DNA from 3 places in the Candidatus Endoriftia persephonae genome. Region 3 is predicted to be linked to each of the others. Evidence: predicted binding sites of a transcription regulator. Region 3 holds the regulator's gene; each other region holds the start of a gene.
What was found. Region 3 encodes FliA, which starts transcription of late flagellar genes. Its sites were predicted from a motif close to GCTAAAGTTNNNNNNNNNNCNGCCGATA; they were not measured.

Region 1: a site for FliA is predicted at 1,834-1,861, ahead of L0Y14_RS08515 (MotY family protein). Genes of this name have one in related genera too.
Region 2: a site for FliA is predicted at 1,972-1,999, ahead of L0Y14_RS08970 (methyl-accepting chemotaxis protein). Genes of this name have one in related genera too.

What each region holds. Positions count from the first base shown of each region.
Region 1 covers NZ_CP090569.1:1,903,265-1,907,764, forward strand. Annotated here, with positions in the region: gene L0Y14_RS08505 (methyl-accepting chemotaxis protein) at 1-357, shown strand, start outside; gene L0Y14_RS08510 (hypothetical protein) at 399-821, opposite strand; gene L0Y14_RS08515 (MotY family protein) at 903-1,790, opposite strand; gene lptG (LPS export ABC transporter permease LptG) at 1,911-2,975, opposite strand; gene lptF (LPS export ABC transporter permease LptF) at 2,972-4,081, opposite strand; gene L0Y14_RS08530 (leucyl aminopeptidase) at 4,258-4,500, shown strand, end outside.
Region 2 covers NZ_CP090569.1:2,009,914-2,014,413, reverse strand. Annotated here, with positions in the region: gene L0Y14_RS08985 (DEAD/DEAH box helicase) at 1-972, opposite strand, end outside; gene L0Y14_RS08980 (acyl-CoA thioesterase) at 1,077-1,436, opposite strand; gene L0Y14_RS08975 (YybH family protein) at 1,451-1,864, opposite strand; gene L0Y14_RS08970 (methyl-accepting chemotaxis protein) at 2,044-4,101, shown strand; gene L0Y14_RS08965 (gamma-glutamylcyclotransferase family protein) at 4,111-4,500, shown strand, end outside.
Region 3 covers NZ_CP090569.1:2,727,452-2,731,951, forward strand. Annotated here, with positions in the region: gene L0Y14_RS12315 (protein phosphatase CheZ) at 1-704, opposite strand, end outside; gene cheY (chemotaxis response regulator CheY) at 790-1,164, opposite strand; gene L0Y14_RS12325 (RNA polymerase sigma factor FliA) at 1,273-2,022, opposite strand; gene L0Y14_RS12330 (MinD/ParA family protein) at 2,019-2,906, opposite strand; gene flhF (flagellar biosynthesis GTPase FlhF) at 2,893-4,170, opposite strand; gene flhA (flagellar biosynthesis protein FlhA) at 4,258-4,500, opposite strand, start outside.

The DNA.
Region 1 (4,500 bases), 820 kb from region 3:
ATGGAGGTGCGCAACCTTGCCTCCCGCTCTGCTACCGCGGCAAAGGAGATCAAGACGCTGATCCAGGATTCAGTCGAAAAAGTACAGAGTGGTTCTGAACTGGTAAACCGCTCAGGCTCCACGCTGGAAGACATCCTTGGCGGGGTAAAAAAGGTTGGCGACATCATTGCGGAGATCGCCACCGCCAGCCAGCAACAGGCATCGGGAATCGATCAGATTAACCATGCTGTCACCAACATGGACGCCATGACCCAACAGAACGCCTCGCTAGCGGAACAGACATCCAGCGCCTCTGCCGCCATGAAGCAGAAGGCCCTGGATATGCAGCAGCGGATCGGATTCTTCCGCATCCAGTAATCCTGAGGGGGCCGGGTTACACAGGCAAAGGTCGGCGAACCTCACTCGTCAGGGTCCAGCCGTTCCAGGCGTCTGCGATGGAACAGGGAATAGTAGCGAACATCGCCAGTCGCATGGGAGATCCAACCTGACAGAATCACAACCAGGACCACCAGCCAGGGTGCCCACTCAGGCCAGAGCGTCGCCCCATAGAGCAACAACAGCTTCAGCATGATCACATGACCACGCAACTGCAGCAGCCAGATGCCGTTGGCATAGATGAAGAGCAGACTGAGCAACAGGCCGCTGACCAGGGTCAGCCAGAGAAAGGATTTCCATAGATCCCCCTCGGCAGCATAGAAAAAGCCACCGCCGATACCGGCAATGCCAACCAGATGCAGGGTACGCAGCGTGATATTGATCCAGCGATGTCCCGGCAGATAACGCGACTGCGCAGGAAACAGCCAAAATAACCGACTCCCCATGTCAACCTCCCAGAAAAGGGAGCATTGTGCTTGAGCACACGGCAGATGCAAACCGTCCGGCAAGGTTATCCTGCCGCGCCCCTATTTGCTCAGGAGAATCGCCACCCGGCGGTTTTTCGCGCGGGCCTTTTGGCTGCGGCTACGGACCTTAGGACGGGACTCCCCGTAGTGGAAGGTTGCCAGTCTTGCTTGCTCCACCCCCTGTTCGACCAGATAGGCTTTGACCGCCATGGCACGACGCTCAGAGAGCTTCAGATTATATTTTCTGCGCCCCTGATCATCGGCATGGCCTTCAATGCGCACCGATTTCACCCGCTCATCCCGATTAAGGTAATCGGCCAGCTCCTTGAGTAGTGCCTTGGCGGACGCATCCAGATCGTGCAAGTTAAGCGCAAACCGAACCTCGCTATAGCGATAGTCAGCAAACCCCTTCTCCGGCAACGCCTTCAAGCACTTGCGAAACTCCAGATAGGGACGTTGAAAATTGACCGGTGAGAGCCGTAGCTGCACCTGCTTGCGTTTATCATCCCAATCGGTGAAACCAATGCTGCCAATCTGCCCTTTTGCAAGGGATGCAAGCAACCAGGAAGCTGGCTGTCGCTGTAGTAGCACCGGTCTCAACCCAGGCTCAATCTGCAGTGTCTGCACCAGAGGATCAGGCGTGCCCGGCTCCCAGCTGGGGGAGATCTCCCACATCTCTGCACTCCCCTTTCTCGGAACCGGCTGATAGCTGTCGATCAAAAAATGGAACTTCTCACCGGCAATCTGTAGAAAGCGTGCAACTCCAAACCCAGGGATCTCATGTTTCAGTTCACAACTGATCTGGCTGCTGACAAACGCCCACTCCGCATAGTTCACCTCCGCCATATAGATGACATCATCTACCGGCGCGGCATGCGGCCTGCTGACCACAGCAACCAGCAGGATCAGGAGAAACAATCTGTAGAGTGAATTTAGTCGTTGTTGCATCAACTGATGGTGACCTTACATGCATTCCAGCCCTGCTAACCTATATCGGTTAGGGATGCACTTTCTTTATCCGGGCACCAACTCGCACGAAGGGAGAGAGAAACAGCCAGTACGCCAGACTCAGGTGACGCGGCGGAAAAACAACAGCGCCACCAACAGGAACAACAGCGTGGGGAAGGCCGCGGTAAACAGGGCATTGAACTCGTAGACTACGCCAAGGTAAGTGAAGACTCGGTTGAACATGAAGAACAGCGTACCGACCACCGCACCAGTAAAAACCCGCTGACCAATCCCGACACTGCGCAGCGGGCCAAACACGAACGGGATGCTGAGAAACAGCATCACCAGCGTCACTAGCGGCACCACCAGCTTGCTCCAGAACGCCACCTCATACTGGGCCGCACTCAGGCCGTTCTGCTTGAGAAACGCCACATAGGCCCAGAGATCCCAGGCCGGCAGCATATGGGGTTGCACCGTCACCACATCCAACAACTCCGGCTCCAACAGGCCGGGCCAGCGCAGCCCCGCCAGCTTCTGGCTGAAGATCTTCTGCTCCCAGAAGTCACTCTGCGCCAGATCCTGCAACTCCCACTCTCCATCGATCAGCACCGCCCGTCTGGCATGGGTGATGCGCCGCATCGAGTGGTCCGGGTCGTACTCATAAATATAGACATCAGCGAGACTCGAATCGGGCAGAAAAGCGCGGATATTGATATAAGTATCCCCATCCCGGGACCAGAAACCATAGCGCGTCTGCAGCGCGACCTGGCTCGACAACGCTTCCATCTTCATGCGCTGGGCTCGTTGCTCGCTCAACGGTGCCAGCATCTCGCCCACCGCCACCACCACCACCAGCAACACCAGACCGGTCTTCAGCACCGAGCCGACGATACGCGACACTGATACCCCAGCCGCCCGCATCGCGACCAGTTCAGAACTGCTGGCCAGTGACCCCAACCCGATCAGACTGCCAAGCAGGGTGGCAACCGGAAATACCTCATAGGCAAAACGCGGCAGGATCAGCCCCACATAGCTGAACGCCATGGCGGTGGTATAGGCTCCCTTGCCCACCTCCTCGAGCTCATTGACCAAGGAGAAGAAGGCGATCAGCACCAACACCAGGCTGAGTGTCAGCAGCATACCGAAAGCGACCGCACGGCCGATGTAGCGATCGAGCAGATTCATCCTGTCTTACGTCCCCTGAGACGCCGCCGCCAACGTCGATACCAAACCTGCTCCGGCAGCATCAGTGCCAGCGCCAGCAGCGCGGTGCAGACGTGCACCCACCACATGCCGAGCCAGCTAGGGATCTTGCCATCCACCATCCAGTTTTGTGAGGCTCCCTGCAGGCTCAGGTAGAGCGCATAGATCAGAAATGCCAGCAGGATCCGTCCGGACGGACCTTGCCTGGGCAGAGAACGGCTCAGCGGCAGACTCAGTAGAGTAAATACCAACACCGCCAGCACCGGCGCCAGTCGCTTTTGGAATTCGGCACGAAAACGAATCTCATCTGCTGCCAGCAACATCAGCGTTGGCAGACTACTGCGGGAGCGGACGCCCACCGCCGGCGGTGCCTCACCGATACGCAGAGCATAAGAGGCAAATTCACTCACGGTGTAATCGGCCTGCCCAGGCTCTCCCTGGTAGCGAAAGCCCTTCTCCAGCACCAGATAGCGGAAACCGCTCTCTGGATCCACCCGTTGATAGCCTTCAGCCGCGCTGATCACATCAAGATTGCCGTTATGGCGGTGCTGCGCAAAGATCTTGTGCATGCGGCGACCATCTGCAGAAAATGACTCCACATAGAACACCAGGTTGCCACGACTGTACTCATTGAAACGCCCCGGAGAGACCCCCGCCAGGGCGCTCGTCTGTCCTTTTTGGGCCGCAATAATCTCCGCCTTCAGACGAGTCCCCCAAGGTTCCACCACCATCGACAACCAAGCCACCAGCAGCGCCATCGGCACCGCCGCCATCAGGATCGGTCGAAACACCCGCCAGCCACCCACACCGCAGGCCTGCAGCGCGATCATCTCGCTATCCCGATGCATGCGTCCCACCGCATAGAGCACAGCAAAGAAAAAGGCCGGTGGAATCAGCCGTGCCTGAAAACGCACCATCTGCAGACCGAGCAGCTTAAACACCACATCCTGATTAAACTCGCCCACTGCCACCTGCTTGAGAAAGGCGACAAAACTCTGGCTGAGCATAATCAACAGCAGCACCAGCAGGATCGCAAACAGCGCCTTGAACACCTCCAGCAGCAGATAGCGGTCGATTCGGGAAATCACAGGGCGATGGTAAAACGGTAATGATTCGGTAGACTACGCGTCATATTGGCTTTCCGGGATTGGCCCCGCGGGCAATATGCTCAAGGGGGTAGACCAGAGGCTCCCCAAGCCGCCTATCCTACCGGATTCCTCCGCAGGATATGAGCAGAAGACGAACAAATAGAGGCCTGATCCGAATGGAATACAGCATTAAATCGGGAGACCCCACCAAACAGCGTACCGCCTGCCTGGTGATCGGGGTGCACTCACGGCGCCAACTCACCCCACCGGCGAAGCTGATCGACAAAGCCAGCAAAGGCTATCTCAGCCAGCTGCTGAAACGGGGCGAGATGGATGGCGACGCCGGCCAGCAACTGATGCTGTTCGATGTACCCGGTATCCAAGCGGAGCGTCTGCTGTTGGTGGGACTCGGCAAGGCT
Region 2 (4,500 bases), 720 kb from region 3:
GGGGATGTCGTAGTTGATGACGTGGCTGATGCGCTCCACGTCGAGGCCGCGGGCGGCCACGTCGGTGGCGACCAGGATGTCGAGGCGGCCTGCCTTGAAACGCTCCACCGTGCGTTCGCGCTGTTTCTGCGGGATGTCGCCGTTGAGCGCCTCGCTGGCGTAGCCGCGCGCCTCCAGCTTCTCTGCCAGCTCCACGGTGGCGATCTTGGTGCGCACGAAGACCAGCATCGCGTCGAAGCTCTCGCACTCCAGGATGCGGGTCAGAGCGTCGAGCTTGTGTAGCCCGCTGACCTGCCAGTAGCGCTGGCGGATGGTCGTGGCGGTGGAGGTCTTGGCGGCGATCTTGATCTCCGTCGGGTCGTTCAGATGGCGCTGCGCCACCTTGCGGATGATCGACGGCATGGTGGCGGAGAAGAGCGCGATCTGGCGTGTCTGTGGAGTCTGTTCGAGTATCCACTCGACGTCGTCGATGAAACCCATGCGCAGCATCTCGTCCGCCTCGTCGAGCACCAGGGCGTCGAGATTGTCGAGCTTGAGGGTGCCGCGGCGGATGTGGTCCATGACCCGGCCGGGGGTGCCGACCACCACCTGTACGCCGCGCCTGAGCTGGCGTAGCTGGTGATCGTAGGGCTGGCCGCCGTAGATCGGCAGTACGTGGAAGCCCTTAATGTGGCGGGCGTAGCTCTGCATCGCCTCGGCCACCTGAATCGCCAGTTCGCGGGTCGGCGCCAGCACCAGGAATTGCGGGGTCTTGCGCGACAGATCAATGCGTGACAGCAGCGGCAGGGCGAAGGCGGCGGTCTTGCCGGTGCCGGTCTGTGCCTGACCGAGCAGGTCTTTCCCCTCCAACAGCGGTGGGATGCTCGCCTGCTGGATCGGCGAGGGGGACTCGTAGCCCACGTCGGCCAGGGCCTGCATGATCGGCTCGGAGAGGCCTAAGGAGTCGAAAGGTATGGGGCTGTCAGTGCTCATCGGCGGGGTCACCTAGGAAAAGTGGGCAGGCGACGGTTTGGAGCCGGGCCAGCGGAAAAACGAGCAACTATAGCATAATTTAGTCGTTGCCTGGCCCGGCAGAATTATTTTGTGGGAATCGGGGTCTTCCTGCCGCCATCGTCGAGACAGACAAAGCTGACCTGGGTGGTGAAGACCGGCTGCTCCGAGCCGGTGTCGAGGTCGTCGGCAAAGACCTCCACCCGGTAGCGGCAGGAACTTGTACCGCGCTCCACCTCGGTGGTGTCGAAACGCAGGATGGTGCCCTTGCAGATCGGTTTGTGGAACTCCACCCGGTCCATGCCAATGGTGACAAACTTGCAGCCGGGGTGGTCGAGGGTGGCGGCGATCCAGGCATATTCGTCGACCCACTTCAGCAGGTTGCCGCCGAATAGGTAACCGTAGTGGTTGAGGTGCTCCGGCAGCACCAGCTTGTGGTTCTCCACTGGACCCGGCCTGTTCAGGCTATGTCCGGCTGCATCATCTCCGGCGGTAGCGGGACGGGTGAGTTCTGATGCACCAGGATGCGCCAGCCGTCCGCGCCCTTGCGGTAGGTATTGGTGGCGTAGACCGACTGTTTTTGCGGCTGGCCGGGCATTGCGACCCGTTCTTCGATGAGGTGGATCGCCAGATCGCCGCTCTCGATCCAGCTGAGGTGCTTAACCTCGATGTCGAGTTTCATCCCGTCACCGATGATCGCCTGCCAGGCCTGATGGATGGCGCTGGGGCCGTGCTGGGCTGGCATCATTGGTAGCAGGCAGAGGATCTCCTCCGATGCTTCCCAAACCGCCATCATCGCCTCCAGATCGCCCTCGTCGATGGCGTCATAGTAGGCGTCTTCCGCATCCTGTGGGGTATCGAATGGTGCTGTCATGGTCTCTCTTTCTTAGTGGGTCGGGCGGGGCCGATGATTACATCGGCGGTTTCGCTATTCAAGCGTGTGGTCAGGAAAGTTATGGCGGTTGTTGAGGGGGGGAGTCGTTTAAAGTCTCTGTCTGTCACGCCGATTAGCATGGCTATAGTCATATTACAAAATTATACAGAGGGGCGATCATGCGACAGGTGGGCATAGGCGCGAAGATCGGCGGCGGTTTCCTGGTCGCTGGTCTGATCCTGGCGGCAAGTGGTCTGGTTGGCTACTGGGTAATCAGCAATCTTTCATCAGCGCTGGCTGAGATCACCGGCCCGGTATGGAGTTCGATGGAGAGTGCCAATGGGGCGATCCGCGGTGTGCAGAAGCAGCTGATCGCAGTAGATCAGATTCTGGCGGGCAGGGACTCGGCACAACGTACTGAGATGGCAGAGGCAGAACGGTTGACCCTGGAGGCGATCGTCCGGCTCAAGACCAGCGGGCGGATTGCACCACAGCAGCTTCAGGCTTTGGATGGTGAAATCGAGGTGTTTGTCCAGGCCCGTGAAGAGCTGATCAGGATCCACAACGCCTTTCAGTCCGCAGAGGCGGCGCTGTCTGCCAATGCAGCTGCATTTCAGCGTCTGCTGGTGGATGTGGAGCGGCTTGCCAGCCAGCAGATGCTGGAGCGGGATCTGAACAGCCGCAGCGAAGAGGAGCTGGGCGAGTTTGAGGAGGGAGATGACAGAGCGCCAGATGAGGGGGAGGGAGATCCCAGAGCGGTGGTGAGTGCAGCGGGAGAGGCGCGCCTGGCAGTGCTCTCGCAGCTCGACCTCTATCGTCGGTTCAAACAGAACAGCCCACCGCAGGATCTGGACCGGCAACTCGGTGTGATCGGTGAGGATCTGCTCTATGCGCTGGAGCAGATCAGCGAGGACCAGCTTTTCAGCCAACCGATCAGGAGCGGTGAGAACGTTGGGAAGAGTCACAGCCAGTTGCTGATGGAGCAGCTGCAGGAACACCGGGAGCTACTCTCTGCCTCAATTGAGCGGTATGCGGTACGTCGCCAGGCCCACCGCGACTATACCCAGGTGGCAGAACATTTGATGCAGACGGTGGAGCAGATGACCGCCGACAACCGTGCCCAGGTGGAAGTGGAAACGGGTGAGTTGCAGAGGCTGGTCTCCACCGGCGCAAACAGCATAATCATCGCCATCCTGCTGGGTCTGCTGGTGGCGGTGCTGGCCTTTATGCTCACCCTGCGGGCGATTGTCAGGCCGATCCGGGAGGTGCGGGACCAGCTCGGCAGTCTCTCTCAGGGTGAGGGCGGTCTGAATGTCACCCTGAGCGTCAAAGGCAGTGATGAGACGGCCCAGCTGGCTCAGGGATTCAACGCCTTTACCAGCAAGCTGCGCGATATGATCGCCGGGGTGCAGGAGTCGATGAACCGCCTGGTTAGCACCACCGACGATATCTCCCGGATTGCCGACAAGGCAGGCGAGGCGGTCCGCTACCAGCAACAGGAGGTGGCATCGGTGACCAATGCTGTGGCCGAATTGACGGGCAGTCTGCAGGAGGTGACGGCCAATACCTTCCAGGCCGCTGAGCGTGCTGGTCTGGCCGATAAGGAGACCAGCCAGGGGCGGGCTCTGGTGCAACAGACCCTGTTGTTGATTCAGGTGGTAGCGACAGAGGTGGAGCAGGCGACCCGGGTGGTCAATGAACTGGGTGAAAAGAGCGAGTCGATTGGTGGGGTGCTTGATGTGATTCGCGGCATCTCGGAGCAAACTAACCTGCTGGCGCTGAATGCGGCGATCGAAGCAGCGCGTGCCGGTGAGCAGGGTCGGGGATTCGCTGTGGTCGCCGATGAGGTGCGTGGACTGGCGGCCCGCACCAATGACTCGATCAGCGAGATCCAGGTGATGATCGATCAGCTGCAGCAGGGTACCAGCCAGGCGATCAAGGTTATGACCCAGGCCCGCAGTCAGACCCAGGCCTGCGTTGAACCGGCGAATCAGGCCGATACTCGGCTGGACCAGATCGCCGGCATGGTGCGCTCGATCACTGAACTCAACCGCGGTATCGCCAATGCAGCAGAGGCCCAGCATCTTACGGTGGTCGGAGTGGAGAAGAATCTGGCGGGTATCAACGAGGTGGCTGCCAACACCTCATCCAGTGCAGTGGAGTTGACCACCTCGACCCAAGTATTGAGCCAGCTTGCCGACGAGTTGCAGGCGCTGGTGGGTGAGTTCCGAGTATAGTTTGCGGCTATGAGATTCTATTTCGCCTACGGCTCAAATATGTCGCTGCAGCGGATGACTGCCCGGATCCCCGATGCGCACTCTTTGGGGATTGCATGTCTGCCAAAACACAGCCTCAAATTCCACAAGAGTGGTCGGGACGGCTCCGGCAAGTGCGACGCCTATCATACTGGGGTGGCGTGCGATTATATCCTGGGCCATCTCTATCAAATCAGCCGCGAGGCGGGGCAGACCCTCGATCTGTATGAAGGGCGAGGCAACGGGTATGAGCGGAAATCAGTAAGACTCATCGTTCCGGGAGCTGGTGAGTTGGAGGCCTTCACCTACTACGCAACGCAGATCGATGCAGGACTAGCACCCTTTGACTGGTACAAACACCATGTGGTGATTGGTGCTGAA
Region 3 (4,500 bases):
TCCACCTCATCCTGACCGTTCACCACATCCCCTTGATCCACCCCAGGCACCACAGGCCCTTCAAGCTTCTCTGGCTGCTGTTCCCGTTTTACCTCCATCCGCTGGCCGGTAATCCGCACCAGCATCACCAGACGCTGCTCCAGATCCTGCACCAGATCGATCACCTTCTTGATGATCTGCCCGGTCAGATCCTGAAAGTCCTGCGCCATCAATACCTCTGAGATGTTTTCATGCAGGGCGGCGGCACTGCAGGCTGACTCTTTTAGAAAACCATCAAGCGCCAAGCTGAGTTCCTGAAATTCGTCCTTGTTCAGCTGTCGAGAACGGAATTTATCCCACTCTCCTGCAAGCTGTTTCGCCCGCCCTTCCATCTCAGCCACCAGCGGCAGGCTCTTCTCAACAGCCGTCAAAGTGCGGTCCGCCGATTGTTGCGTCATGGTAATGACATAGCTGAGACGCTCTTTGGCATCGGGGATGTCGATCTCGGTCAGCTCCGCCATACGGGCGTCCAGCAGAAAGCCGTTGATCGCTTCGTGAAGTTCGCGCGTTAGACGGCCAACCTCTTGAAATAGCTCGCTCTCTCTTCCCAGCGACAGCTCTGCGATGAGCTGCTCGGCCTCCTGATTTTTCCCTGCCTCAAGCATTTCGACCAAAGCACGTGCCGTCTCCAGACGAGCAGTACCAATATCCGGTGTTTCCTGCATCTGGTCTCTCCCGACTAGGGCCTGCTATACCGACAAAATGGACGCAAACGACACATTCGCCAACGCTAGCTGTCCCTGGAGTACATCAACCTTCGATACGTTCGAAGATTTTGTTGATCTTTTCTTCCAAAGTCGCTGCGGTAAATGGCTTAACCACATAGCCGTTGACCCCCGCCTGCGCTGCTTCGATGATCTGCTCTCGCTTCGATTCGGCAGTCACCATCAATACCGGCAAAGCGGCAAGCTTGGCATCGGCACGCACCGCTTTGAGAAGATCGATGCCGGTCATGCCTGGCATGTTCCAGTCACTAACCAGGAAATCGAAGTTCCCGTTCTGCAGCATCGGTAACGCGGTGGTCCCGTCATCGGCCTCATGGGTATTGGTAAAACCCAGATCCCGTAACAGGTTCTTGATGATGCGCCTCATGGTGGAGAAGTCGTCCACAATGAGAATCTTCATATTTTTATCCAAGGCAACCTCCCATCACTGTGTCGCCACTGTAAGACTGGAAGAAGTGCGTTGCAGCATTGACTTCCCCCCAAACCGTTCTGTTCCGACCATTGAGACTCACTCCTCTTCCACCAAAGTCAGCCACTCGCTCAGACGCGAACGCAAACGTAGCGTAGCCTGACTGTGGATCTGGCAGACCCGGGATTCACTCACACCAAGCACCTGACCTATCTCTCTCAGATTGAGTTCGTCGTCGTAATACATGGAGATCACCAGCCGTTCACGCTCCGGCAGACCGGCGATCGCCTCCGCCAGCGCATTCTTAAACGCATCTTTCTGCAGCCCTTCAAACGGCCCTTCATAGGTATTCTTGCCGGTGGCAGGGGTGATGTTGATCTCGCCGACCGCGGTCAGCTCATCCAGGCTGAAGACCCTCGAGCCGGTGGAATCCTTCAGGATCTGGTGATACTCCTTGAGTGACAGGTTGAGCGCCTCAGCCACTTCAACATCACGGGCATCCCGCCCCTCTGCATTTTCGATCTCGCGCATTGCATCAGAGACCATGCGCGCCTTGCGGTGTACCGAGCGGGGCGTCCAGTCACTGCGACGGATCTCATCGATCATCGAGCCACGAATGCGAATCCCCGCATAGGTCTCAAAACTGGCACCCTGGGTGGGGTCGTAGTTGCGACTCGCCTCCAGCAGCCCCAGCATACCCGCCTGGATCAGATCATCTGCCTGCACATTCGGCGGCAGACGGCTCATCAGATGATAGGCAATGCGCTTCACCAGCCCCGCATGCCGGGTCACCAGATCATCGTGCTCCTGATCGTTCTGAATGGCCGTGTAACTCGCCAAGCCGTTCACCTTGCACTCTCCCCGTATTGACTTGAAAACTGGATCAGACGCTCAACAAAAAACTGCAGATCACCACTAACCCCGGTGGGGAGCGGCCAAGTATCGGCCTTCTTCGCCAGATTCTTGAATGCCTGTGCAGCCTTTGAACGCGGGAAACCATCCACCACCGGCCGCTGTGCTTTGACCGCTTTGCGCAGCTGTTCGTCATAAGGAATGCTGCCCATGTAGCTAAGCATCGCATCCAGATAACGGTCGGTGACCCGACACATCTTATTGTAGAGATCACGCCCCTCCTGCACCGTTCTCACCATGTTGGCGAGCACCCGAAAACGACTGACACCGTGTTCCCGGTTGAGCAGCTTGATGATGGCGTAGGCATCGGTGATCGAGGCCGGCTCATCGCAGACCACCACCACCACCTCCTGCGCCGCACGACTAAAACTGACCACCTGGTCGGAGATCCCGGCAGCGGTATCGATCAGCAGTACATCGACATCGTTGGCCAGCTCACTGAAAGCATTGATCAGACCGACATGCTGCGCGGTACTCAGTTCGGCCATCTTTTGCACACCGGAGGCCCCTGGCACCACCTTCATGCCGTGAGGGCCGGTCACCAGGATCTCCTCCAGGCGGCGCTCGCCGCGCATCACATGGGAGAGATCGAACTCGGGATGCAAGCCGAGCATCACATCGATATTGGCCAGCCCGAGATCCGCATCCAGCAACATCACGCGCCGCCCCATCTCCGCCATCGCCACCCCCAGATTGACCGAGATATTAGTCTTGCCAACCCCACCCTTGCCGCCAGTCACGGCAATCACTCGCACCGGCTCGGGATTCACCATGCGGCGTAACCCGGCGGCTTGGTCTTCGATCTGATCAGACATGAGCATGTTCACCCGTTCCTCCAAATGCGAGAGCCAGGTAGGCCTCATCCAGCACCTCCCCTGCCTCCTGGGCGAGTTCGATGGCTTGACTGACAAGCGTGTGAGCCCTTGCCAGATGCAGATCCTCCGGCACCCGCTGCCCATCAGTGGTAAAGGCAAGCGGCAACCCGGCCTCGATCAGGGTACTGAACACCCCGCCCAGGGATGCCGCTTCATCCATCTTGGTTAACACCACCCCCACCGGATTGGCGACACGGAAGGCGTTCACCGCATGGTTCATCGCGGCACGTTGGGTGGTGGCGGAGAGGGTCAGCAGGGTCGTCACCGGATGGTTGCCGGCGGTGATCAACGACAGTCGTTCACTGAACTGCAGATCTCGCTGACTCATGCCCGCTGTATCGATTAGCACCAACCGCTTGCCTGAGAAGGTATGCAGCGCATCGCTCAATTCATCCGCGCTGGCGGCTGAACGCACCGGCACATTGAGGATCCGGCCGTAGTTATGCAGCTGCTCCTGGGCACCAATGCGATAGCTGTCACAGGTGATCAGCGCCAGACTTCTGGAACCCTGGCGCAGACAGAAATGCGCCGCCAGTTTGGCGATACTGGTGGTCTTGCCCACCCCGGTTGGCCCCACCAGGGCAATCACGCCGCCCTGCTCCAACATATCCCCATCCATCACCGGCAGTTCGCCGATGAGGTGGAACATCGCCTGCCGCCAAGCCTGCTCCGGGCTCTCCGTTGCATCGACCCGCTCGGCCAGCTTGCGGCAGAGATCGGCACTCAGCCCCAACTCCATCAGTTGCCGCATCAGCTCCTGTTTCTGCGGTGATCGCTCCCCCAAGTCACGCCAGGTCAGCTCGGAGAGCTCCAGTTCCATCATCCGACGCAGCTCGGACATCTCACGGCGCATCTCCTGCAGCAGCGGATCCTGACTCCACTCCACCCGCTTGGCCGCAGGCTGACGCTGGCGACGCAGCTGATCGAGCTTCAGTGTCTGTGCCGGCGGCTCATGCCGCTCGCCGATATAGGGTTCATTTTTAGGCACTTCCGACTGTGGCGGCCTCAGGGGGCGAACATCCGCCATCGCCGGTGGCTCAGGCTCAGGCTCGGGCGTGAATGCCGCCTCGTCGTAGTCCATCGCCGCCACCAGCTCGACACCGCCATCCACCCGCTTATTGGAGAGGATCACCGCATCTGAACCGAGCGTCTCACGCACCTTGCGCAGGGCAGTTCGCATGTCGGGAGCAAAAAACCGCTTGATCTTCATCGTCCACAATCCTTCTGGACAGGCCGTCCATTCAAAGGAACGCTAGCCTTGTGTGGCTTGCTCCCCTTTTCTGTCCCAGCCTGCCTGTTAGGTTTCCGCATGGTTTCCGCCGATAGTCGACACCACTTTCACCTGGTGGTTGTCCGGAATCTCGTTGTAGGAGAGGATGTGCATGCCCGGGGCCGCATGTTTGGCGAAGCGCGCCATCCAGGCGCGGATCGGTGCTGCCACCAACAAAATGCTCTCCATTCCTTCTGCCTCCATGCTGGAGCTGGTCTCAGCCAGCGCCGCCTGTAGCCGCTCTGCCAAGCCAGGTTCAAACCCAGCTTG